DNA from 2 places in the Exiguobacterium sp. MMG028 genome. Region 2 is predicted to be linked to the other one. Evidence: a T-box and tRNA genes for the amino acid it is inferred to sense, from the RefSeq annotation. Region 2 holds a T-box; the other holds one or more tRNA genes.
The links. A T-box is a leader RNA that pairs with one kind of tRNA and senses whether it is charged. The one in region 2 lies ahead of ileS (isoleucine--tRNA ligase), so its partner is inferred to be a tRNA-Ile.
Positions count from the first base shown of each region.

Region 1: it encodes a tRNA-Ile, which carries the amino acid that the T-box ahead of ileS (isoleucine--tRNA ligase) is inferred to sense. The anticodon was not compared.

Region 1 covers NZ_JAQJIN010000001.1:328,840-340,886, forward strand. Annotated here, with positions in the region: gene PJK55_RS01740 (methyl-accepting chemotaxis protein) at 1-473, shown strand, start outside; gene PJK55_RS01745 (hypothetical protein) at 492-950, opposite strand; gene PJK55_RS01750 (Na/Pi cotransporter family protein) at 1,131-2,774, shown strand; tRNA gene PJK55_RS01755 (tRNA-Met) at 2,879-2,952, shown strand; tRNA gene PJK55_RS01760 (tRNA-Ile) at 2,960-3,033, shown strand; gene PJK55_RS01765 (alpha-amylase) at 3,147-4,619, shown strand; gene PJK55_RS01770 (superoxide dismutase) at 4,704-5,312, shown strand; gene PJK55_RS01775 (peptidoglycan D,D-transpeptidase FtsI family protein) at 5,469-7,532, shown strand; gene PJK55_RS01780 (PstS family phosphate ABC transporter substrate-binding protein) at 7,686-8,627, shown strand; gene pstC (phosphate ABC transporter permease subunit PstC) at 8,711-9,655, shown strand; gene pstA (phosphate ABC transporter permease PstA) at 9,657-10,568, shown strand; gene pstB (phosphate ABC transporter ATP-binding protein PstB) at 10,679-11,440, shown strand; gene phoU (phosphate signaling complex protein PhoU) at 11,457-12,047, shown strand, end outside.
Region 2 covers NZ_JAQJIN010000001.1:960,981-973,027, reverse strand. Annotated here, with positions in the region: gene ftsA (cell division protein FtsA) at 1-538, shown strand, start outside; gene ftsZ (cell division protein FtsZ) at 585-1,727, shown strand; gene pgeF (peptidoglycan editing factor PgeF) at 1,781-2,542, shown strand; gene PJK55_RS05125 (YggS family pyridoxal phosphate-dependent enzyme) at 2,539-3,192, shown strand; gene PJK55_RS05120 (cell division protein SepF) at 3,216-3,686, shown strand; gene PJK55_RS05115 (YggT family protein) at 3,691-3,960, shown strand; gene PJK55_RS05110 (YlmH family RNA-binding protein) at 3,964-4,734, shown strand; gene PJK55_RS05105 (DivIVA domain-containing protein) at 4,754-5,302, shown strand; T-box leader at 5,306-5,525, shown strand; gene ileS (isoleucine--tRNA ligase) at 5,578-8,304, shown strand; gene lspA (signal peptidase II) at 8,362-8,835, shown strand; gene PJK55_RS05090 (RluA family pseudouridine synthase) at 8,835-9,746, shown strand; gene pyrR (bifunctional pyr operon transcriptional regulator/uracil phosphoribosyltransferase PyrR) at 9,947-10,480, shown strand; gene PJK55_RS05080 (uracil-xanthine permease family protein) at 10,531-11,835, shown strand; gene PJK55_RS05075 (aspartate carbamoyltransferase catalytic subunit) at 11,965-12,047, shown strand, end outside.

The DNA.
Region 1 (12,047 bases), 630 kb from region 2:
GCGAACATGGGAAAGGATTTGCGGTTGTGGCCAATGAAGTTGGGAAGTTGGCGAAAATGACGAATGAAGCGACACTTCTCGCTGTGGATGCAATCGAAGCATTGAACGAAGAACGAAAAGACTTGTTGGTGGAAGTCAACGACTTTATAAAAGAAGTTCATCTATTGAAAGATGCAGTGTCTCGGGTGGAGATTGGAATCGGGACGATTGACCATGAGATCAAGGTTCAGTTAGATGAGTTTCAGTCCATCACGGATCAAACGTCTCATACCGGGAGACAACTTTTGCAATTAATCGAATCCAATGAGCAATTGCGAGAAATCAGTTCGTTACTTGAACGAAAATTACTCGAACTAAATGAAGGTGTAGAGCGGTGGTCACACGTACAGTCATCTTTACAATCAGCAGGTGCGGATTTGAGTGATCAAAGTGAGGCACTGAATCAGACGCTTGAGGAACTCTCTCCAGCATAAAAAAACAACGACGAGCGGTTACGAAGACGCTCGTCGTTGTTTTTTTTGAGGTACTTTCGTTAATGGATAGGTGATATAGCCGAGTCCAAACAGCACGCCAATCCACATAAGAGATGAATTCATGTGGTACAGCGCAACCAATATAATTGTCGGAACGAATGTCATCGACACGGTATACGGCCAAGCTTGACGATAGGCCCACATGTTTTTTGAGTAGACTCTCGTAAACAGTTGGACATACAAGGCCATGATCGCGACCCAAATCAAGTAGAAAAATAAGATGGCGAACCCATGTAAGAAGAGCCACATCGGAATGAAAAAGTCAGGACGAATCACAATGAAGTCCAAGACGGTAATGAGTAGCGCCAATACAAAAGTGGCTCCCATATAGGCGTGAAGCGGAGCGAGTCGAAGGCGAAGCGCTCGCTTAGATGGGACTAAACTCGTGCGGAGAAACGTGAAAATAGTGGACAACATGCAAAGAACTCCAATCTGTTATATTACAATGTGGTAGAAATCATTAAAAATAGTACAGTGTTTTAATAAAACTTTTACATAAAACGTGTTTACATCAAGATGCCGATGAAGGCATAATGAGTAGGGCATTAAAAACCAAGCAAATCCAACCAATTCTTAATTAAAAGGAGTACAAAAATCGTGGAATACAATTTGCAAGAAATGTTATTCATGTTTTTTGGAGGTCTAGGGATCTTCCTCTTCGGGATCAAATCGATGGGAGACGGACTCCAAAAGTCTGCAGGGAATCGCCTGCGCGACATCCTAGATAAGTATACAACGAATCCATTCCTTGGTGTACTCGCCGGGATTATCGTTACTGTATTGATTCAATCTTCTTCAGGTACAACCGTTATTACGGTCGGACTTGTTAGCGCCGGCTTCATGACACTCCGTCAAGCGATTGGGGTCATCATGGGGGCAAACATCGGTACAACGGTGACGGCATTTATCATCGGATTCGATGTCGGTGAGTATTCACTCCCGATGATTGCAATCGGTGCAGTCTTACTCTTCTTCTTTAAGAAAGAGCGTTACCAACATCTTGGACAAGTCATCTTTGGACTTGGTGCATTGTTCTACGGTCTTGAGTTGATGGGAGACGGCATGCGTCCACTCCGCTCAAGTGAGTATTTCATCGACTTGACGCAATCAATGAGTGACAACCCGTTCCTCGGTGTCATCGTCGGTACTGTATTTACAGTCATCGTTCAGTCATCTTCTGCAACAATCGGAATTTTGCAAGAACTCTATGCAGGTGGTTCAATCGACTTGGATGCCGCTCTTCCAGTATTGTTTGGTGATAACATTGGTACGACAATCACTGCCATTTTGGCATCGATCGGTGCATCGGTTGCCGCACGTCGCGCAGCTGCAGCACACGTTATCTTTAACTTAATCGGAACGACGATCTTCATGATCTTGTTGATTCCGTTCACAAACTATATTTATTGGATTACAGACTTCTTGGCAATCGAAGACAAGATGCAAATTGCATTCGCTCACGGTACGTTTAACATCGTCAACACATTGATTCAGTTCTGGTTCATTGGAACTATTGCTTGGATCGTAACGAAATTGGTGCCTGGTGAGGATTCGATCGTCGATACGAAAGCACAGCACTTGGACCCAATCTTCATTCAGCAATCTCCTTCGATTGCAGTGGAACAAGCGAAATACGAAGTCATCCGTATGGGCGATTTCGCAAAACTTGGTCTTGACGAAGCGCGTAACTATTTGACAACAGGAGATAAGAAGCACTCTGAAAAGTCTGCGCATATCGAAGAAGCGTTAAACTCATTGAATGCGAAAATCACAGATTACCTCGTTAAATTGGCTGCGGTTGATTTGACTGAGCAAGAATCACAAGAGCACAAGACGCTCATGCATGCGATCAACGACATCGAACGAATCGGTGACCACGTTGAAAACATCATTGAGTTGATTGACTATAAGACAGCTACAAAAGTAACACTTTCGGCAGATGCTCAAAAAGAATTGACTGAAATGTATGACCTCACACGCGAAACGTTAGAGAAATCACTTCAGACGTTAGCAAGCGGTGACATGGTCGAAGCACGTAAAGTCATCGAAATGGAAGCGAAACTCGACATGCTCGAGCGTCAATTCCGTAAAAACCACGTTGTTCGTTTGAACACGGGCGCTTGTGATGGACAAGCAGGTATGTTCTTCGTCGACATGCTCTCAAACCTTGAGCGGATTGGTGACCATGCCATGAACATCACAGAAATCACACTTGAGGACGCACAGGAAGCAACTGTATAAAAATGAAGCACTCCAACTAAGTTGGGGTGCTTTTTTTTCGATGGAAAGGAATTTCCCTTGACAGTATGGAGCATATTCAGTATATTATTACTGTATAACAACATGGCGGTGTAGCTCAGCTGGCTAGAGCGTACGGTTCATACCCGTGAGGTCGTGGGTTCGACTCCCTCCGCCGCTACTTATAAGGACCCTTAGCTCAGCTGGTTAGAGCAGACGGCTCATAACCGTCCGGTCGTAGGTTCAAGTCCTACAGGGTCCATTCAAAACAACTTTCATTTTGTGAAAGTTGTTTTTTTGTTTTCAATCTAAAATTCGTGGGTAAATAGTCGTTAGCATTTTGTTTTTTGAAAAATATGAAATGAGGCGGACAAAATGGAACGAAATCACACCATGATGCAGTTTTTTGAATGGCATGTCGAAGCAGATCAAAAACATTGGAAGCGGTTAAAAGAGAGAGCCGAAGAGTTAAATAAAGCTGGTATTACAGCGCTCTGGTTACCTCCTGTCACAAAAGGACAGAGTAGTGAGGATACGGGTTACGGCATTTATGACTTATATGACTTAGGGGAGTTCGACCAAAAAGGATCGATTGCTACAAAATATGGAACGAAAAAAGAACTTCTTGAAGCAACATCTTATTGTCAGAATGAACTAGGTATGCAAATTTATATGGACGTCGTCATGAACCATAAAGCAGGGGCGGATGCAACCGAGAAGTTTAAAGTGTTAGAAGTGGACCAAAATGATCGCACAAAAGTGCTGTCAGATGAGCCTTTTGAAATCGAGGGATGGACAAAGTTTGATTATGAAGCTCGTGATGGGAAGTATTCTACATTTAAATGGGATTTCAATCATTTTAACGGGACGGATTATGATGCAGCGACGGACCGTTCTGGTATTTTCTTTATTGTTGGAGAAAATAAAAGATGGAACGACAATGTTGACGATGAATTCGGTGTCTATGACTATTTGATGTTTGCGAACATCGATTACCATCATCCTGAAGTTCGGGAAGAAGTGTTGAGCTGGGGTAAATGGTTTATTGAAGAAACGAAATGTGACGGATTCCGATTGGATGCAATCAAACACATCAACTATGACTTCGTGAAAGAGTTCAGTCAAACAATGCGTGAAGAGAAAGGCGATCAATTCTATTTCGTCGGAGAGTTCTGGAAGTCTGATCTTGACGCATGCCGTGAATTTCTTGATAACATCGATTACCACGTCGATCTATTTGATGTTCCGCTTCACTATAAATTACATCAGGCGTCAGAGGAAGGGGCCGCATTCGATATGCGCACCATTTTTGATGATACGCTCGTCCAGTCACACCCACTTCATTCAGTGACGTTTGTAGACAATCACGATTCACAACCTGAAGAGGCACTTGAGTCGTGGGTAAAAGATTGGTTCAAGCAAATCGCATACGGTCTCGTCTTGCTTCGTAAAGATGGCTATCCATGTGTCTTCTACGGGGATTACTACGGCATAGATGGTCCACGTCCAACCGATGGGATGAAGCTTGCGATTGATACGCTACTATATGCCCGTCGAGAAAAGGCATATGGGGAACAGGATGATTACTTTGATGATGCAAACGTCATCGGCTGGGTACGCAAAGGTGTGGAGGAGATTGAGCGTTCAGGATGTGCTGTTCTCATCTCAACTTCGGACGAGGCTGAAAAGCGAATGTTCGTCGGGGAAGAGCGAGCTGGCGAAATATGGGTCGACTTGACAAATACACGAGAAGATAAAATTGAGATTGATGAAGAAGGTTTTGGGGTATTTAAAGTGGCGGCGGGGTCTATTTCGGTCTGGGCGTTACCAGAAGAAGATGTAGAGTGAAGCATTACAATTGAGTCGACCGTCACAAATCTGTTACATTTATAACGAACGTTGTTCAAAACACTATTAAGGGGGATTTTAGTAATGGCTAAATTTGAATTACCACAACTTGATTACGCATATGATGCACTCGAACCACACATTGACGCTCGCACGATGGAAATCCACCACACGAAACACCACAACACTTACGTCACAAACGTAAACAATGCACTCGAAGGAAAAGACGTGGAGTACTCTTCACTCGAAGACTTGCTTCAAAAAATCGATTCGCTTCCTGCTGACATTCAAACTGCTGTCCGTAACAATGGTGGCGGTCACTGGAACCACTCGTTCTTCTGGAAACTCTTGAAGAAAAACGAGAACGGGACACCTTCAGGCGATCTCGCTTCTGCAATCGACGAGTCATTCGGTAGCTTTGATGCATTCAAAGACGAGTTCACAAAAGCTGCAACTACTCGTTTCGGTTCAGGATGGGCATGGCTCGTCGTGAAGAACGGCAAACTTGAAGTGACGTCTACACCAAACCAAGATTCACCGATCATGGAAGGTGTTACGCCAATCCTCGGCCTTGACGTTTGGGAGCACGCTTACTATTTGAACTACCAAAACCGTCGTCCTGACTACATCAATGCATTCTTCCACGTCATCGACTGGGATTATGTTGCGAAGTTGTACGCTGACGCAAAATAAGTCGTTTGTCCCGAGATTCTTCATAGAGTCTCGGGTTTTTTTGTGTCTTTCATTAATTTGTAAACAAATTATGATATAGTGAAAAACGGACAAAATAGTAGATGACCGTGTACGCTATACTATAGAAGGAATCGATTGTGGAAGGAGATAACGGACTTGGCAAAAAATCGTGTGAAAGTGCCGAAGAAACGGCGAAACCACTTACCGTTACGTTTGAATTTGTTATTTTTCATCGTCTTCGTTCTATTTGCGACCTTGATCTTTCGATTAGGAGTCGTTCAAATCGTGAATGGGGAATTGATTGCACGTGAAGTACAAAAAACCGAGTCGAGTAAGATTAAATACGAAGTACCGCGAGGGAAGATTTATGACCGTAACGGTCAAGTGCTTGCGGATACGATATCGAACTACTCGGTCATGTACCGCCGTTCGCAAGTGACAAAAACGGATGAGCGCTTAGATGTCGCAAAAAAATTAGCGGAGATTGTCGATATTCCAAAAGAAGACCGTAAAATGACGGAACGTGACCGCAAAGATTACTGGATTGCAACAAATCCAGAACTCGCACAAGAACGTACACAAGCATTGTTGGAAGAGTTACCGGAAGATGAGCGCGCTGCATTGTCCAACCAAGACGTGGACCGGCTCTTACTCGACTCCATCACAGAAGAAGAAATCACGTTCGATGATGCGACAGAAGAAATCATCGCGATCAAACATAATATGGAGAGCGGCTATGCGCTCGACCCACAAGTTATTAAAATCGGCGCAAGCCCAAAAGAGATGGCAGTCATTGAAGAAAACTTAGAAATGTTGCCAGGTGTGAGCGTCGAGCCATACTATCAACGGGACTATCCGTTCGATGAGACGTTCAAGAGTTTCTTAGGAAGCTATCGTCAAATCCCGGCCGAACAAAGAGCTTCTTATCAGGCAAAAGGGTATGGATTGAACGACCGAGTCGGGACGTCCTATCTGGAGCAACAATATGAAGACGTCCTTCGCGGGACGCCTGCATACGATGTGTTCACAACGTATAAAGGTGAACCGGTCGGGGAACCGACTCGCGTGAGCGGGAACCCGGGTAAAGATATCGTTTTGTCGACTGATATCGAATTCCAAAAAGAAGTCGATGAGATTTTGAAGAAGGCGATTCGGGCCGGTCGATCGGGAAGTCCTCATTTCGATCGAGCGTTCGCTGTCGTCATGAATCCGCAGACGGGTGAACTACTCGCTTTGTCGGGTCAGGAGCTTGATTTAGAGACGAATGAGTTTAAAGACGTTTCGACCGGTACTGTGCTCCGTGCAAGCCAAATCGGGTCAACGATCAAAGGAGCGACGGTCGCTTATGGATTTGAAGAAGGCGTCGTCGAGCCAGGAGAATATATTTATGACGCGCCGATTAAAATCGGATCATCGACCAAAGCCTCTTACCGAAACATGGGAAACATTAACGATTTAGATGCACTCGCGATGTCGTCAAACATTTATATGTTCCAAATCGCGTTACGTTTGGCTGACTATTATTCGACCGGTCAAATTGTCGGGGAAAACGTCACACAAGCGTTTGAAACGATGGAGCACTACTATAAACAATTTGGCCTCGGAATCGAGACGGGAATTGATTTACCGTTCGAGTCGACTGGATTCCGTAGCGTTCCCGACCGTGTCACGCTCCTCATGGATATGTCGATTGGACAGTATATCTCATACACTCCAATCCAATTGGCTCAATATACTTCTACGTTAGCGAATGGCGGTTATCGCATTCAGCCGCATTTATTAAAAGAAATTATTGAGCCAGGGTCGCTCGATGAAAACAAGAAGCAAGTCGTCAGCACGTTCCAACCGAACGCGTTGAATAAAGTGGATATTCAAGACGAATATATCGAGCGGGTTCGAGAAGGCTATCGCCAAGGGGTTGAATCTTCGTCTGGTTCATCTCGAATTTTGCAACAGACAGGAATGACTGCGGCCGGTAAGACCGGAACGGCACAGGCTATTGCTGAAGGTGCAGACGGTCAGGCGAAACGGAACGCGAAAGGGGAACCAATCAAGACGCTTAACTCGAACCACGTCGGTTGGGCGCCATTCGACGATCCTGAAATCGCATGGGCAATCATCATGCCTGGACTTGAGGCGGAAGGAATCAATACACGTGTCGCGCACGATATTATGAAAGCCTACTTTAACTTAGAAGATGTGAATGCAATGCTTCAATGAAAGGAGTCACTTCGGTGGCTTCTTTTTTTGTCTTTACAATTCTTTTACGTTCCGTTTATTTCTCGTTAATAGAAGTTCATTAGGATATTAATTGTAGGACAGAACAACAGATCCACAACAAAAATCAAAGCAAACTCAAGGAGGACGTCACAAATGTCTTGGATGAAAAAATCAGCTTTACTCGCTTCAATCACTTCGGTCGCACTCGTAGGTGCAGCATGTGGGAACAATGAAGAAGGAAGTGGCGCTGCTGATGGCGGCGATGCGCTCTCAGGAAAAGTTGTCATGGACGGATCATCAACTGTATTCCCAATCATGGAAGCAGTTGCAGAAGAATATTCAGCTGAGCAATCAGAAGTTGAAGTGACGGTCGGTGTCTCTGGTACGGGTGGTGGCTTCAAACGCTTCGTGACGGGAGAAACGGATTTCTCGAACGCATCACGTGAAATTAAAGAAGAAGAAGCAGCTGAAGCTGAAAAGAACGGTGTGGAATTCACACAACTCTCAGTCGCACTTGATGGTCTTTCACTCGTTGTGAACCCAGCAAACGATTGGGCACAAGATATCACGATTGAAGAATTGAATAAAATGTGGACAGATACAAGCGTGAAAACGTGGAAAGACGTTCGCTCGGACTGGCCAGATGAAGAGATCTCATTCTTCGCGCCTGGTAAAGACTCAGGTACATTCGACTTCTTCAACGAAGCTGTTCTCGACGATACAGACATTCGTGAAGACGCTCAATTGTCAGAAGATGATAACGTCCTCGTAACAGGTGTTGCTGGAACGGAAGGCGCAATCGGATTCTTCGGTTTCGCATACTACATCGAGAACCAAGACACGCTCCGTGCCATGGCAGTCGAAGGTGTAGAGCCAACTCCAGAAACAATCAATGACCTTTCTTACCCGCTTTCACGTGAAATCTTCACGTACGTCAACAACGCTTCGTTGAAAGATAAAGAGCAAGTTGCAGACTTCGCACGTTTCATGAACGAAAATGCTGCTGCGCTTTCTGAAGAAGTTGGATATGTCGGTATGGAACAAGCACGTTACGACGAAAACATGAAGATGATCGACGAAATCGCTGGAGAATAAGATGATACGTGGCAGAAGGTGAGAGGAACTCTCACCTTCTCGCCATGCTTTCTAGTATGAAGAGGTAGGGAGCGATATACGAGATGAATGAACCAAACAAAGAGCTCTCGATTCGAGAGATGATTGAACAAAATAAACAAAAGAAATATAGTACGACGAACGTGTTTGATAGAATCATGCCGTTCTTATTATTCTTGAGCGCATTCGTATCGGTCGTCACGACAGTCGGAATTGCGTTCACACTTGGCTTTGAGCTATTTAAGTTCTTTGAACGAGTGCCGGTCGCTGAATTTTTAGGAACGACAGAATGGTACCCGCTTAGTGCAGATCAGCGCTTCGGGGTATGGGCACTTGTCATGGGAACGCTCCAAATTACTGTGATTGCGATGATTGTTGCCGTACCGCTTGGCTTAGCGTCTGCCATTTATTTGAGTGAGTATGCCTCAGAGCGGGCACGTCGTGTGCTAAAGCCGATCTTAGAGGTGTTGGCAGGTGTACCGACCATCGTATTTGGTTTCTTCGCGTTGTCATTCATCACACCGATTTTGCAAGCGTTGATTCCGGGACTTCAAATTTACAATGCACTTAGTCCAGGAATTGTCGTCGGAATCATGATTATTCCGATGATTGCTTCCATCTCTGAAGATGCGATGAGTGCGGTGCCGAAGAAAATTCGGGATGGTGCGCTCGGTCTCGGTGCGACACGCCTTGAAGTGGCAACAAAAGTTGTCATGCCTGCAGCGACGTCTGGAATCATTGCCTCGATCGTTCTCGGAATGAGCCGTGCGATCGGTGAGACGATGATTGTTACCATCGCGGGTGGTTCGCAGCCGAACTTTGAATTCAATCCACTCAACGCGATTCAAACGATGACAGCGTATATCGTTCAGATCGCAAAAGGTGACGCAGGTTACGGCACAATCGAATATTACAGTATCTATGCGGTCGGTGCGTTATTGTTCGTCTTCACTCTCTTGATGAACTTGCTCGCAAACTGGGTGACGCGCCGCTTCAGAGAGGAGTACTAATATGGCTTTACCGAACAGTGAGTTCAAGAATACGAAGAACCTGATGGATCGTGAAACGGTGTCTGAAAGAATCAAGCGCCGTTTACAACTAAATGAAATTTTTAAGTATGTCTTTTTGGCAGGACTTGTGTTTGCACTTCTTGTCTTGTCGACTTTGATTTATGACATCGTCTCAAAAGGGGCAGGTTGGGTCGACCTCGATTTCTTACGGAACTTCCCGTCACGTCGTCCTGAGGATGCCGGGCTATATCCTGCATTAATCGGATCGGTATGGTTGATGTTATTAATCGTACCAATGGTGTTCGTTATCGGTGTTGGTGCAGCGATTTACCTAGAAGAATATGCGCCAAAAAATCGAATGACTTCATTTATTGAAGTTAATATTTCGAACTTGGCCGGAGTCCCTTCAATCGTTTTCGGATTGCTTGGATTAACGATATTCGTCCGAGTGATGGAATTAGGCAACTCGGTTATCGCGGGTGCCTTGACACTTGGTCTTATGAGTTTACCGATTGTGATCGTAGCGTCACAAGAAGCATTGCGGGCAGTCAAAATGGAATTACGACACGCCTCTTTAGCGCTAGGAGCTTCAAAGTGGCAGACCACGTTCAATGTCGTCTTACCGTCAGCGTTGCCGGGGATCATCACTGGTATTATCCTCGCCGTCTCTCGTGCAATCGGTGAGACAGCACCACTCATCATGGTCGGTGCGGCAACGTTTATTTCAACGACACCAAATAATATTTTCTCTGACTTCACGGCGCTACCAATCCAGATATATAACTGGACGAGCCGACCGCAAGCAGAGTTCCAAAACTTGGCCGCGGCAGGAATCATCGTACTCATGACAATGCTCATTACGATGAACTCTGTAGCGATTTATATCCGAAACAAATATACGAACCGACATTGAGTCGTTTTTGCAGATGAATGAGGAGGAAGCTCGAGATGATGAAACAACAAGAGCTCAATAAAGGAGATCAAAACGTGAACACAACTACGACAGAACCGACAACTACTGAGATGAAAAAAGATAGCGCTTATGTCGTTAACAATTTGAACTTATGGTATGGTGAAGATCAAGCTTTGATTGACGTCAACCTCGACATTAAAAAGAATGAAGTCACGGCAATCATTGGACCATCTGGGTGCGGGAAATCAACATTCATTAAAACGTTGAATCGTATGGTAGAACTCGTTCCATCCGTTCGGACGAATGGTGAAATCTTGTATCATGGTCGGAATATCTTCGGTCGTGGATATAAAGTAGAAGATTTACGTACGTCGGTCGGAATGGTATTCCAGCAACCGAACCCGTTCCCGAAATCGGTATACGATAACGTAGCGTACGGTCCTCGTACGCATGGCATCAAAAATAAAAAAGTACTCGATGAGATCGTTGAGCGTTCACTTCGTGGCGCTGCTATTTGGGATGAAGTGAAAGATCGTCTGAACGAAAACGCATATGGGCTTTCTGGTGGACAGCAGCAACGTCTCTGTATCGCTCGTACGCTAGCAATCGAACCTGACGTCATCTTGATGGATGAGCCGACATCTGCCCTTGACCCGATTTCTACATTGAAAGTGGAAGAACTCGTTCAAGAATTGAAAGAGCAATACTCAATCATTATCGTAACGCATAACATGCAACAAGCTGCCCGTGTTTCGGATAAAACGGCCTTTTTCTTAAATGGAGAAGTTGTCGAGTTCGATGTAACTGATAAGATTTTCTCGAATCCATCTGACAAACGGACGGAAGACTATATTTCTGGCCGTTTCGGTTAAGGAGGAGACTAGATTGATGGCACAAAATCGCACATTTTTTGATACGAAATTAACTGAATTAGAAGATAAAGTGGTCCATTTGGCAAACTTGACGATGCGACAAACGGCGACGGCAATCGAAGTGTTAGAAAAACATGATCTAGAGTTAGCGCAAACAGTAATCGACAACGACAATGAACTAGATGATTTAGAATTAGCAATCAACGACGAAGCGATTTTATTGATTGCTAAGCAACAGCCTGTTGCGACTGACTTACGTCGTCTGATTGTAACGATGAAATCGGCGACAGACTTAGAACGTATTGCGGATTACGCGACGAACATCGCCAAAGCTGTGACGCGAATTGAACATGTTCCTTATTTACATGACATTCAACCACTCAAACAGATGGCTGAACAGCTGATTGATATGCTCGAGTTGGCGACGCGCGCGTATCGTAAAGGAGAAGTGAGTCGTGTCCGTGAACTCAATGAAATGGACCGTGTGATTGACGAAATCAATCTAACGGTGATTAAACAATACATCGGTTCCCTTCCGGCAATGACGGTCGGAACGAACGATGTATACGAGTTCTCAAACATCGCTAGATATCTCGAACGGATGGGC
Region 2 (12,047 bases):
AGACGCCAAAGTGGCGAAAGAAGAATACGGTCTCGCACTCGAAGAAATGGCCGATGGAACAGAAGGTTTCTCCTACACGAACATCAATGGGGAAGTGGCGTTCGAACCACAGTCAGAAATTAGCTATGTTTTAGAGGCGAGAATAGAGGAAATGTTTACCCTTATGTTGAATAAGGTTCAAAAAGTAGGTGTTCCGATGCTGAATGGCGGATATCTACTTTGTGGTGGAGCTGCTGCTCTACCAGGTATTCAAGAGTTAGCGACTCGTGTCATGGGTCAAAAGACGAGATTATATCAACCGTCGTCGATTGGCGTCAGACATCCAAAATACGCGACAGCAGTCGGTGTTTTGAAATATGTCTTAATGAGTGATCATCACGTTTCAAAATCTCAACTCGAAAAACCGGAAGTTCGCTACGAAACGCTTCACAATAAGCAGGAACCGACCGATACTCATGTTGGAGAGAACGAATACGAGACCGATCAAGAGTCGAAAAAAGGTTTTAGTCGTTTGATGGAAAAATTATTTGGCGTTTAAGCTGACGTTGTAATACAACTTGGAAAATAAGTAGGGGGATACCTGAATGATGTACTTTGATGAGGCGATTGACGCCGTAGCAAAAATTAAAGTAATTGGAGTCGGAGGCGGCGGTTCAAACGCCGTTAACCGTATGATTGAACATGGGGTACAAGGAGTTGAGTTCATCGCTGTCAACACGGATGCTCAAGCCTTGAATATGTCGAAAGCCGATGTAAAACTTCAACTTGGTGCCAAATTGACACGTGGTCTCGGTGCTGGTGCGAATCCGGATATCGGTAAAAAAGCGGCAGAAGAAAGCCGCGAACAATTGATTGAAGCGCTTGATGGAGCGGATATGGTTTTCGTCACAGCTGGTATGGGCGGCGGAACAGGAACTGGTGCTGCACCGGTCATCGCTGAGATTTCAAAAGAAATCGGCGCGCTCACAGTCGGTGTCGTCACAAAACCATTCATGTTTGAAGGCCGGAAGCGCATGCAACACGCGCAACATGGGATTCAAGCGTTTAAAGAAAAAGTAGATACACTCATCGTCATTCCAAACGATAAGCTTCTTGAAATCGTGGAACGCAACACACCGATGATCGAAGCCTTCCGTGAAGCGGACAACGTCCTTCGTCAAGGTGTACAAGGGATCACTGACTTGATCGCCATCCCTGGTCTCATCAACCTTGACTTCGCTGACGTGAAGACGATCATGACAGAAAAAGGATCTGCACTCATGGGTGTAGGTGTTGCTACAGGTGAAAACCGTGCCGTTGAAGCAGCGAAGAAAGCAATCTCTTCACCACTTCTCGAATCTTCAATCGAAGGAGCGAAAGGTGTCTTGATGAACATTACAGGTGGGCTCAGCCTTAGCTTGTATGAAGTGACAGAAGCAGCTCAAATCGTTCAAAGTGCCGCAGATGAAGAAGTGAACTTGATCTTCGGTTCAGTCATCAACGAAAACTTGAACGATGAAATCATCGTCACCGTGATCGCAACTGAATTTGCTGAGGAAACACAAGGGGCGAACCCGTTCCTTCAGCAGCCGAAAAAACAGCCAGAGGTTGAGAACAAGGAACCCCAACCAAAAGCAAATGAAGCGGCTCAACAAGACGAAGGGAACTTCCATCGCCCAGTGTATGGAGGAGACGTCCCAGACGAGACGATCAACATCCCTGCGTTCGTGAGACAACGCCGTAACTAAACAGCAAGGGGTGCCGTGACTCGGCATCCCTTTTTCTAAAAAAGGAGAAACCGATGCAACTGTTACATACATGGGAAACCGAAACGAATCGCTATCATGCTTACGTGACGACACGGACGAACGGACACAATTCCGGAAACGTTGGTCTTCATGTCGGCGATGATATTGATGGAGTCATTCAAAATCGTCAATGGTTCTTTCGACAGGCGAATCTTTCGCTAGAAGACTCCGTTTGGGCCGACCAAGTGCACGGGATAACGGTCCAAAGCGTGGATTCAGCGGACAAGGGCAAAGGTGCATTTCGATATGACGAGGCGATTTCGCAAACAGACGGACTCATCACAAAAGAAGAAGCTTTGCCGCTCGCTCTCGTCTTTGCAGATTGCGTACCTCTCTTTTTCTGTGCGAAAGACAATGGAGTCATCGGTGTCGCTCATGCGGGTTGGAAAGGGACCGTCGGCAATATCGTCACGTCCATGATCCAAGCGTTTGAAGATCAAGGCATCGATGCGACAGAAGTGGACATGCTCGTCGGTCCAGCGATTGCTGGGAATGAATATGAGGTTGATCGTCGAGTGCTAGACGCAGTTCAATCCGTTTCGCCGACTGCCTATCAAAAAGCCGTTCGACAGGAGTCGGGCGACCACGCCTTGTTGTCACTCCAAGCCGTCAATGAAGTATTGGCAAACGAACATGACGCGTCCGTCATGCAATCGAATTTATCGACTGGCGCAAGTACCCCGTTTTTCTCGTATCGAGACGGAGAAACGAAACGTCGGTTTGCGGCAGTCATCGTCAAGGAGCGTAAATTGTGAGTATTTCAGATAACGTAAAACAAGTTCAATCTATCATGGAAGCCCACGTTCAAGATGTGGAGCCTACTTTGATTGCCGTCACGAAATCGGTAGGCGTAGACGTGGCCAATGCTCTCTACGCAGAAGGAATTCGTGACTTCGGTGAAAATCGTCCAGATTCCTTACTTGAAAAAGTGAACGGCATGCCAGAAGACGCAAAGTTTCACTTCATCGGCACGTTACAGACACGTAAGGTGAGACAAATCATCGATCACGTGGCAGCTATTCACTCATTGGACCGTTTATCACTCGCTGCAGAGATTGACAAACGAGCGAGCGAGACGATTGATTGTTTCGTTCAAGTGAATACGTCAGGAGAAGATTCAAAACATGGTCTTGAAATAGAGGAAGTTATGCCTTTCATCGAGAACTGTAAACAGTATCCTCATATTCGAATCATCGGGTTGATGACGATGGCACCGTTCACGGAAGAAGAGTCAGTCCTTCGTGAGACGTTCGGTCGTTTACGTCAATTACGTGATGAAGTGAACGCAAAAGGGTTTGAACACGCCCCTTGCACGGAGCTATCGATGGGGATGTCAAACGATTATCCAATCGCGATTGAAGAAGGCGCATCGTTTGTTCGTATTGGTACCGTACTTGTGCAATAATATATCTTAAGGAGGAATCCGTTATGTCAATCAAAAACAAAATGAAAGATTTCTTTGGACTCGAGGAAGATCCGAACAGCACATACGAAGAAGAAGAGTTTGCCGTCGCAAACACATCAGCAACTTCTTCAACTGAAACAGCGGTCGTGAGACAAGAGGATCGCCCAAAATCAGCAAATAATCTCGTGGCATTGAATACGAAGAAGAAAGAACGCTCGAAAGTCGTATTGGCTGAACCACGTGTATTCGCTGAAGCGCAAGATATTAGCGATCAATTGAAAGAAAACCGTGCTGTCATCGTCAATCTTCAACGCATGTCAAAAGAGCAATCACGTCAAGTCGTCAACTTCCTTTCCGGTGTCGTATATGCGCTAGAAGGATCGATGACTTCGATTGGACATAACACGATTCTGTGTACTCCGAACAATGTCGAATTGACTGGTTCAATCTCAAACTTGATTTCGGAGGATGAACTTCACAGTAAAGGGTGGTAACTGAATGGAAAACGTAATCCCTGCCTTAGGCAATACGTTAAGTACTTTGCTTGGTATTTATAGTTGGGTCCTGATCGGCTATATCTTATTATCATGGTTCCCGAACGCGCGTGAATCCATGTTCGGACAAATTTTATCATTTTTATGTGAACCATTTTTAGCGCCGTTCCGACGGATTATCCCACCAATCGGTGGCATGCTCGATATCTCTCCAATCGTCGCATTGTTCGTGCTTCGAATGGCACAAGCCGGTATCGCTGCCATTTTCGGGTGATGTATGAGCGTTTATGACCACTACCGACCAAGTGAACGGGCATTCGTTGAACAAGTGTTGGATTGGGTACAACAAGTCGAGAACAGCTACGTATTAAAGTTGACGGACTTTTTAGACCCTCGTGAACAGCAAATCGTCAAACAGCTTGTCGGTAAACAGCTCGTCATTTACGACGATGGCGGGTTTGAAGGAGCTGAACGACGTCGGCTGATTTTGGCGCCAGAGTATTATGAGCTAAATACCGATGATTTTGAAATCGAGATTCGTCGCATCGAATATCCGACAAAATTTGTTGATCTGACACATCGGCAAGTGACTGGAACTTTACTCAACGCAGGGTTGAAGCGTCAAAAATTTGGCGACGTCGTCCTTGAAGAGGAAATCGTCCAGTTTGCTACGACCCGCGAAGCCGTCGGGTTCATCGAAATGAACTTGGAGCGTGTCGGAAAAGCAAGAGTTCGCATTTCTTCTGTTGCGAAGGATGACATTCTCGTCGTTCCGAAAACAGAGTGGGTCGAAGGGTTCGGCATCGTGTCCTCGTTACGATTTGATACGGTTGTGAGCGAGGTACTCAACATATCTCGTCAGAAAGCTCAGGCGCTCGTGAAACACGGTGACTGCAAAGTGAATCATAAAGTCATTGAAGACCCGAGCTTCATCCTTGAACCCGATGATCTTTTATCCGTCCGTGGATACGGTCGTATTAAGATGATGGAGATCCTTGGTTCGACCAAACGTGAAAAGATTAAAATCCAGTATGGGACCATACGTTAAATTTTAGGAGGAAAGTCGAATGGCGTTGACACCGATTGATATTCATAATAAAGAATTCTCTTCCCGTTTTCGTGGGTACGACATCGATGAGGTCAATGAATTTTTAGATCAAATCATTAAAGAGTTTGAACTATTGATTCGTGAGAATCGACGGTATGAAGAACTTGTCAACGATATGCAAGCTCGCATTGACTACTTCTCCTCGATGGAAGATACATTGAACAAGTCGATCATCGTCGCGCAGGAAGCAGCGGAAGAAGTGAAGAACAACGCGCAAAAAGAAGCGAGTCTCATTCTGAAACAAGCGGAACGTGAAGCGTACGCTCGTGAAGAAGAAGCGGCCCGTAAAGAGCAACTTGCAGAACGCGAAGTCGTTCAAATGCTCAAAAAAGTCGAGTTGTATCGAACACGTTTCCGTGTCCTCGTCGACGCCCAAATGGAGCTCTTAAACAGCACCGAGTGGGAGACGATTGTCGGGGAGCCGCCTGTGCAGACGGTTCTTGACGATAGATCAGAACTTGCGTATAATGACCACGAAGTCACACAGAATGAAGAACAACATGGATAAATGATCAACACGTTGAGTAGGACGCGTCGATCGAGTCATACCTACGAAGCGACTTAGGGACGGTGAGAGCCTAAGAGAAAGACTCGAATCGGTATCCCCTATGAGTCGTCACGCTGAACCATAGTAAGCGTGACCGCCTGACCTCGTTATCGGTTACCGAGAGCGGTCTCACGAACGTGAGACTAGTAGGGTGGTACCGCGAGTCAACCAACTCGTCCCTATCAGGGATGGGTTGGTTTTTTTGTTTTCTAAAAAATGTTGATGGAGGAGTTTCGATGAACTACAAAGACACGCTATTAATGCCAAACACAGAATTCGCAATGCGTGGGAATTTGCCAAAACGCGAACCAGCGATGCAAACAGAATGGGAAGATATGGACCTTTACAACAAGGTACAAGAAAAAAATGCAGGGAAACCACAATACATCTTGCATGATGGTCCTCCATATGCGAACGGCGACATCCACATGGGACATGCGATGAACAAAGTACTAAAAGACATCATCGTCCGTTTCAAAGGGATGAACGGATACCAGTCTCCAATGATTCCAGGTTGGGATACGCACGGTCTTCCAATCGAGAACGCCCTTCAAAAAGCTGGCGTCAACCGTAAAGAGATGACGGTCGCTGAATTCCGCGAAAAGTGTGCAGAATATGCGATGGAACAAGTGAACTCACAACGTGAACAGTTCAAACGTCTCGGTCTTCTCGCAGACTTTGAAAATCCATATATCACGCTCCTTCCGGAATATGAGGCGGCACAAATCCGCTTGTTCGGGACGATGGCTGAAAAAGGATACATCTACAAAGGAAAGAAACCAGTCTACTGGTCGCCGTCTTCGGAGTCTGCACTCGCAGAAGCTGAAATCGAATATTACGATAAAAAATCACCAGCCATCTACGTGGCATTCCGCGTCGTAGACGGAAAAGACACATTGACGTCTGATGATCATTTCGTCATCTGGACGACGACGCCTTGGACAATCCCGGCGAACCTCGGGATCGCAGTCAGTGATGAGTTGACGTACACGAGCATCGAACACGAAGGAAAAGGCTATATCGTCGCAGAGACGCTCGTTGAAGAAGTGACGACTGCGCTCGGCTGGACTGATTACACTGTGAGCGGTTCATGGAACGGTCGCGACTTTGAATATATGACGGCTCAACATCCGTTGTATGACCGCACGTCACTCGTCATGCTCGGCGATCACGTCACAGCGGATGCGACTGGACTCGTCCACACGGCTCCAGGACACGGGGAAGATGATTATCGTGTCGGTCAGGCTTACGGCTTGGATGTCCTTTGCCCGGTCGATGACCGTGGTTACATGACGGCTGAGGCGCCTGGTTTTGAAGGGTTGTTCTATGAAGATGCGAACAAACAAATCGGGATGAAACTTGAAGAGAACGGCTACTTGCTCAACTTGAAGTTCATCAAACACTCGTACCCGCATGACTGGCGTACGAAAAAACCGGTCATCTTCCGTGCGACACCACAATGGTTCGCTTCAATCAAAGATTTCCGTGAAGACATGCTCCGTGAAATCGAAGAAGTGAATTGGGTTCCTGAATGGGGAATGACACGTCTTTACAACATGGTCCGTGACCGTGGGGACTGGGTCATCAGTCGTCAACGTGCATGGGGCGTGCCGATTCCAATCTTCTATGCAGAGGATGGAACGGAAATCATCACGAACGAGACAATCGACCACGTCGCAAACTTGTTCCGTGAGCACGGCTCGAACGTCTGGTACGAGCGCGAAGCGAAAGACCTTCTTCCTGAAGGATTCACGCATCCGAACAGCCCGAATGGCGAATTCCGTAAAGAACTCGACATCATGGACGTCTGGTTCGATTCAGGTTCTTCACACGCTGGTGTATTAGAAGAGCGTGAAAACCTACGTCGCCCGGCTGACCTCTATCTTGAAGGATCTGACCAATACCGCGGTTGGTTCAACTCGTCACTCTCTACAGCTGTTGCGACGACGGGCAAAGCGCCATACCGAAACGTCTTGAGTCACGGTTTCGTCCTTGACGGGGATGGACGTAAGATGTCGAAGTCGCTCGGTAACACGATTGCGCCAAACGACCTCGTGAAGCAATATGGTGCTGAAATCGTTCGTCTTTGGGTCGCGTCGGTCGACTATCAGTCTGACGTTCGCGCTTCACACGACAACTTTAAACAAGTGTCAGAAGTATATCGGAAGATGCGTAACACGATTCGTTTCCTTCTTGGAAACTTGAACGGATTTGATCCATCGATGCGTGTCGCATTCAACGACATGCCAGAGGCAGATCGCTTCATGGCAACGAAACTGAAACAGCTCCAAGCAAAAGTGGTCAAAGCGTATGACACGTTTGACTTCATGGCGGTGTATCATCTCGTTCATAACTTCTGCGTTAACGAGTTGTCATCGTTCTATCTCGACTTCACAAAAGATATCCTTTATATCGAGCGTGAAGACGATCTCCGCCGTCGTGCCGTTCAGACGGTCATGTACGATGCGGTCGTCCTTTTGACGAAGCTCTTGGCTCCAGTCCTTCCACACACTGCTGATGAGGCGTGGAAAGAGGTGCCTGGGAAGTCGGAAGCAAGCATCTTCTTGACAGATCTAGAAGAAGTGGATGCATTGACTGCTGATGAGCAAGCGTTGCTTGAGAAATGGTCGAAATTCCTCGTCTTCCGTGACGATGTCCTCAAAGCAATCGAAATCGCACGTGGCGAGAAATTGATCGGGAAACCGCTCGAGGCGAAATTGATTCTCGCACCGAAAGCAGAGACTGCGGCGTTATTGGAAACAATCGATAACGTCAGTCAGTTGCTTCAAGTATCACAAGTAGAATGGGCTGAGACGGCAGACGTCGATTATGCGACGACGAAAATCACAGTCAAGAAAGCAGATGGTGCCGCTTGTGCACGTTGTTGGACATACTCGACAGAGCTTGGACAAAACGAAGAGCATCCTGAGCTTTGCCCACGCTGTGCATCAGTAATCGGTTAAGACGAACCGGAGTGGCGTCCCCACTCCGGTTTCTTAACGGCTTGAAAGGAGACGCATATGAAACGATATTACGGATTGGCCGTCATCTTGATTCTGCTCGATCAACTCACCAAATGGGTGGTCGTTCAGACGATGACAATCGGTCAATCGATTGAAGTCATCCCGAACTTGTTATACTGGACCTCTTATCGCAATAAAGGAGCGGCTTGGGGGATGTTAGAAGGACAGATGGCGTTCTTCTTCGTCATCACGATTCTCGTCGTTGCTGGTCTTGTTTACTTCCTGCATAAAGAAGTGAACGGGTATCAGCTTCTCGGATACAGTGTTGGACTGCTGTTGGCCGGTGCAATCGGTAACTTTATCGATCGACTGTTCCGCGGTGAAGTCGTCGATTTTGTTGATACGTATCCGTTTGGTTACAACTTCCCGATTTTTAACGTGGCCGATATGGCCCTCACGTTTGGTGTCATCTTGATGGTCATCGGGATTTTATTTGAAGAAAAATTACACAAAGAAAGGGGACAATCGTAATGGAATTCTATACTTTTGTCGCCGATGAAAAGGCAAGGATTGACAAGTGGGTGAGCGACCGTGGAGAATGGTCACGCTCACAAGTACAAGAATGGATTAAAACCGGGGCGCTTCTCGTCAATGGCGGCGCCGTCAAACCAAACTATAAGCTCCAAGTGGGCGATGAAATCGAAGTGAACGTCCCGGAAGCGGTGGAACTCGAAGTGTTACCTGAACACATTCCGCTTGAAATCGTTTATGAAGATGAAGATATGATTGTCGTCAATAAAGCACGTGGGATGGTCGTTCACCCTGCTGCCGGTCACACGTCTGGAACGCTCGTCAATGCGCTTCTCGGACATTGTGATGACCTCTCAGGCATCAATGGCGTCAAGCGCCCTGGAATCGTGCATCGAATCGACAAAGACACGACAGGTCTCCTTATGGTCGCTAAAAATGACTTGGCTCATGAATCACTTGCGAGCCAGTTGAAAGACAAGACGATTAAACGTGAATATATTGCGCTCGTTCACGGCGAACTCGTTCACGAACTCGGGACAATCGAGGCACCGATTGGTCGCGATACGAATGATCGTCAGCGTATGACCGTGACGGACAAGAACGCGAAAGAAGCGGTGACGCATTTCCGCTTGCTCGAGCGCTACAAAGACTTCACGCTCGTAGAGTGTAAACTCGAGACAGGTCGTACACACCAAATCCGTGTGCACATGCGCTATATCGGGCATCCGCTCGCAGGTGACCCGAAATATGGACCACGTCGCACGATTGATTTGGGCGGTCAAGCCCTCCATGCGGCGACGCTCGGTTTCCACCATCCACGTACGAAAGAATGGATGGAATTTGAGGCACCCCTTCCAGAAGACTTTAAGGCAGAACTTGCAAAGTTAGATAAAATCGAGAAAACTCGTTGACTTCTGTCACGTTCCGATTTATAGTCTAGGAAGCATAACACCTTTAAACCCAGTCCAGAGAGGCTGTGAAAGGATTGTGACCGCGGTCACACTAACGTCAATTCAACCCGGCATCAGACTGCCGTTTTTGATGAAGACTCCCTTTCCAGTCGGACGAGGGAGTCTTCTTTTTTTGAATGAAGCATGAAAGGAGGAGTGACGTGAAACAGTCAGTCATTTTAGATGAATCAGCCATCCGTCGAGCGTTGACACGAATCGCTCATGAAATCATCGAGCGGAACAAAGGAATCGATGATGTCGTCCTCGTCGGGATCAAGACGAGAGGTGAGACGCTCGCTGACCGACTCGCGCGCCGAATCGAAGAGATTGAAGGCAAGCCGGTCGCACTCGGGAATCTCGACATCACGCTTTACCGGGATGACTTATCGAAGAAGTCGTTAGACCCAGAAGTGAAGGCAACAGAGTTGCCGCATGATATTAATGGTAAGACCGTCGTCCTCGTCGACGACGTCCTATATACCGGTCGAACAGTCCGTGCCGCAATGGACGCACTCGTCGACCATGGTCGCCCAGACTATATCCAACTCGCGGTCTTGATTGACCGAGGACATCGGGAGCTTCCGATTCGACCTGATTTCATCGGAAAGAACGTTCCGACATCGAAGTCCGAGCAAGTCGTCGTCCGACTCAGTGAAGTCGATACGGCAGATGAAGTGACAATCAATCAGCAATAATCTAAAAACCTTTAAGGTGGTCCAGAGAGGCCAGGAAGGAGAAATTCAATATGAAACAACCCGTTCTACACATCCACGAGCGTCCAGCTCACTTTCCACAATGGCTGTTATTCAGTCTTCAACACGTCTTCGCCATGTTCGGAGCGACGATTTTAGTCCCGATTTTAACAGGATTAAATACATCGGTCGCCCTCGTCGCTTCCGGAGTGGCCACGCTCTCATTCTTAGCGATTACGCGCTTCAAAGTCCCAACATATCTCGGTTCAAGTTTTGCCTACATCGCCCCAATCATCGCGGTCAGTCAGCAATGGGGTGTCGAAGCCGCGCTGTTCGGCGGAATCATTGCCGGTTCGGTATACGGTGTCGTCTCCTTGATCATCTATAAGACGGGCGTCAACTGGTTGCTCCGGTTGCTCCCACCGGTCGTCGTCGGTCCGGTCATCATGGTCATCGGCTTGTCGCTCGCGCCGGTCGCCATTGACATGTCCATGAATCAAGACGGAGCCTACAACGGAACGTTCATGACGATCGCACTCTTGACACTCGGAATCACGATGCTCGCCATGACAAAACTGAAAGGGGTATGGGGAGCGGTTCCAATCCTTTTCGGAATCGTCGGAGGATACGGGATTGCCGCAGCATTCGGAATCATCGACTACTCGCCGATTCAACAAGCGAGCTTGTTCCAACTCCCTGACTTCACGATGGTATTCGTCGACTACATGCCGATGTGGCAAGTCGGTGCACTCCTCGCCATCGTACCGGTCGCACTCGTCACGATGACGGAGCATATCGGCGATCAAATGGTCACATCTAAAATCATCGGACGAGAGACGATGAAAGATCCTGGCCTCCATCGCACGCTACTCGGTGACGGGGTAGGGAAAGCAGTCGCTTCCGCACTCGGTGGTCCACCATGTACGACTTACGGTGAAAACAACGGCGTCATGGCCATCACACGCGTATACAGTGTCTACGTCATCGCTGGAGCGGCGCTCATGGCCATCAGCTTCGGATTCCTCGGTCATATCGAGGCATTCATCTCAACGATTCCGAATCCAGTCAAAGGTGGCATCTCGATTCTCTTATTCGGGGTCATCGCGTCGAACGGACTACGGACGATGGTAGAGAGCAATGTCGATTTGGCAGAAAAACGCAACTTGATCATCTCATCGGTCATCCTCGTCATCGGGCTAGGTGGTGCGATGATTCAACTCGGCAGCTTCCCTGTACAAGGGATGGCGCTCGCGACGGTCGTCGGAATTCTCTTAAACGCCATCTTACCGAAAGAGGAAGTCGAGACGGTCGTGGAAGTCAGCACAACTGAAGAAACGAAACAAGCAAGTAACTTTTAATTCGATCCCGTGAGGTCGGCAAAGTGAAGGCTCGTTTATTTGGGTGTACCTTGCCCAAATGAAGGCGTCCCTTCACATCGGTGAAGAGACGCCTTTTCTCTTTGCCTCTAACAAAAGGAGGAGACGAACATGAATACGATGCAAACGAATGTCAAACCAGTCAAACACTTCGTCAGCTTAGATACACTCTCGCTCGATGAAATCATGGGCAT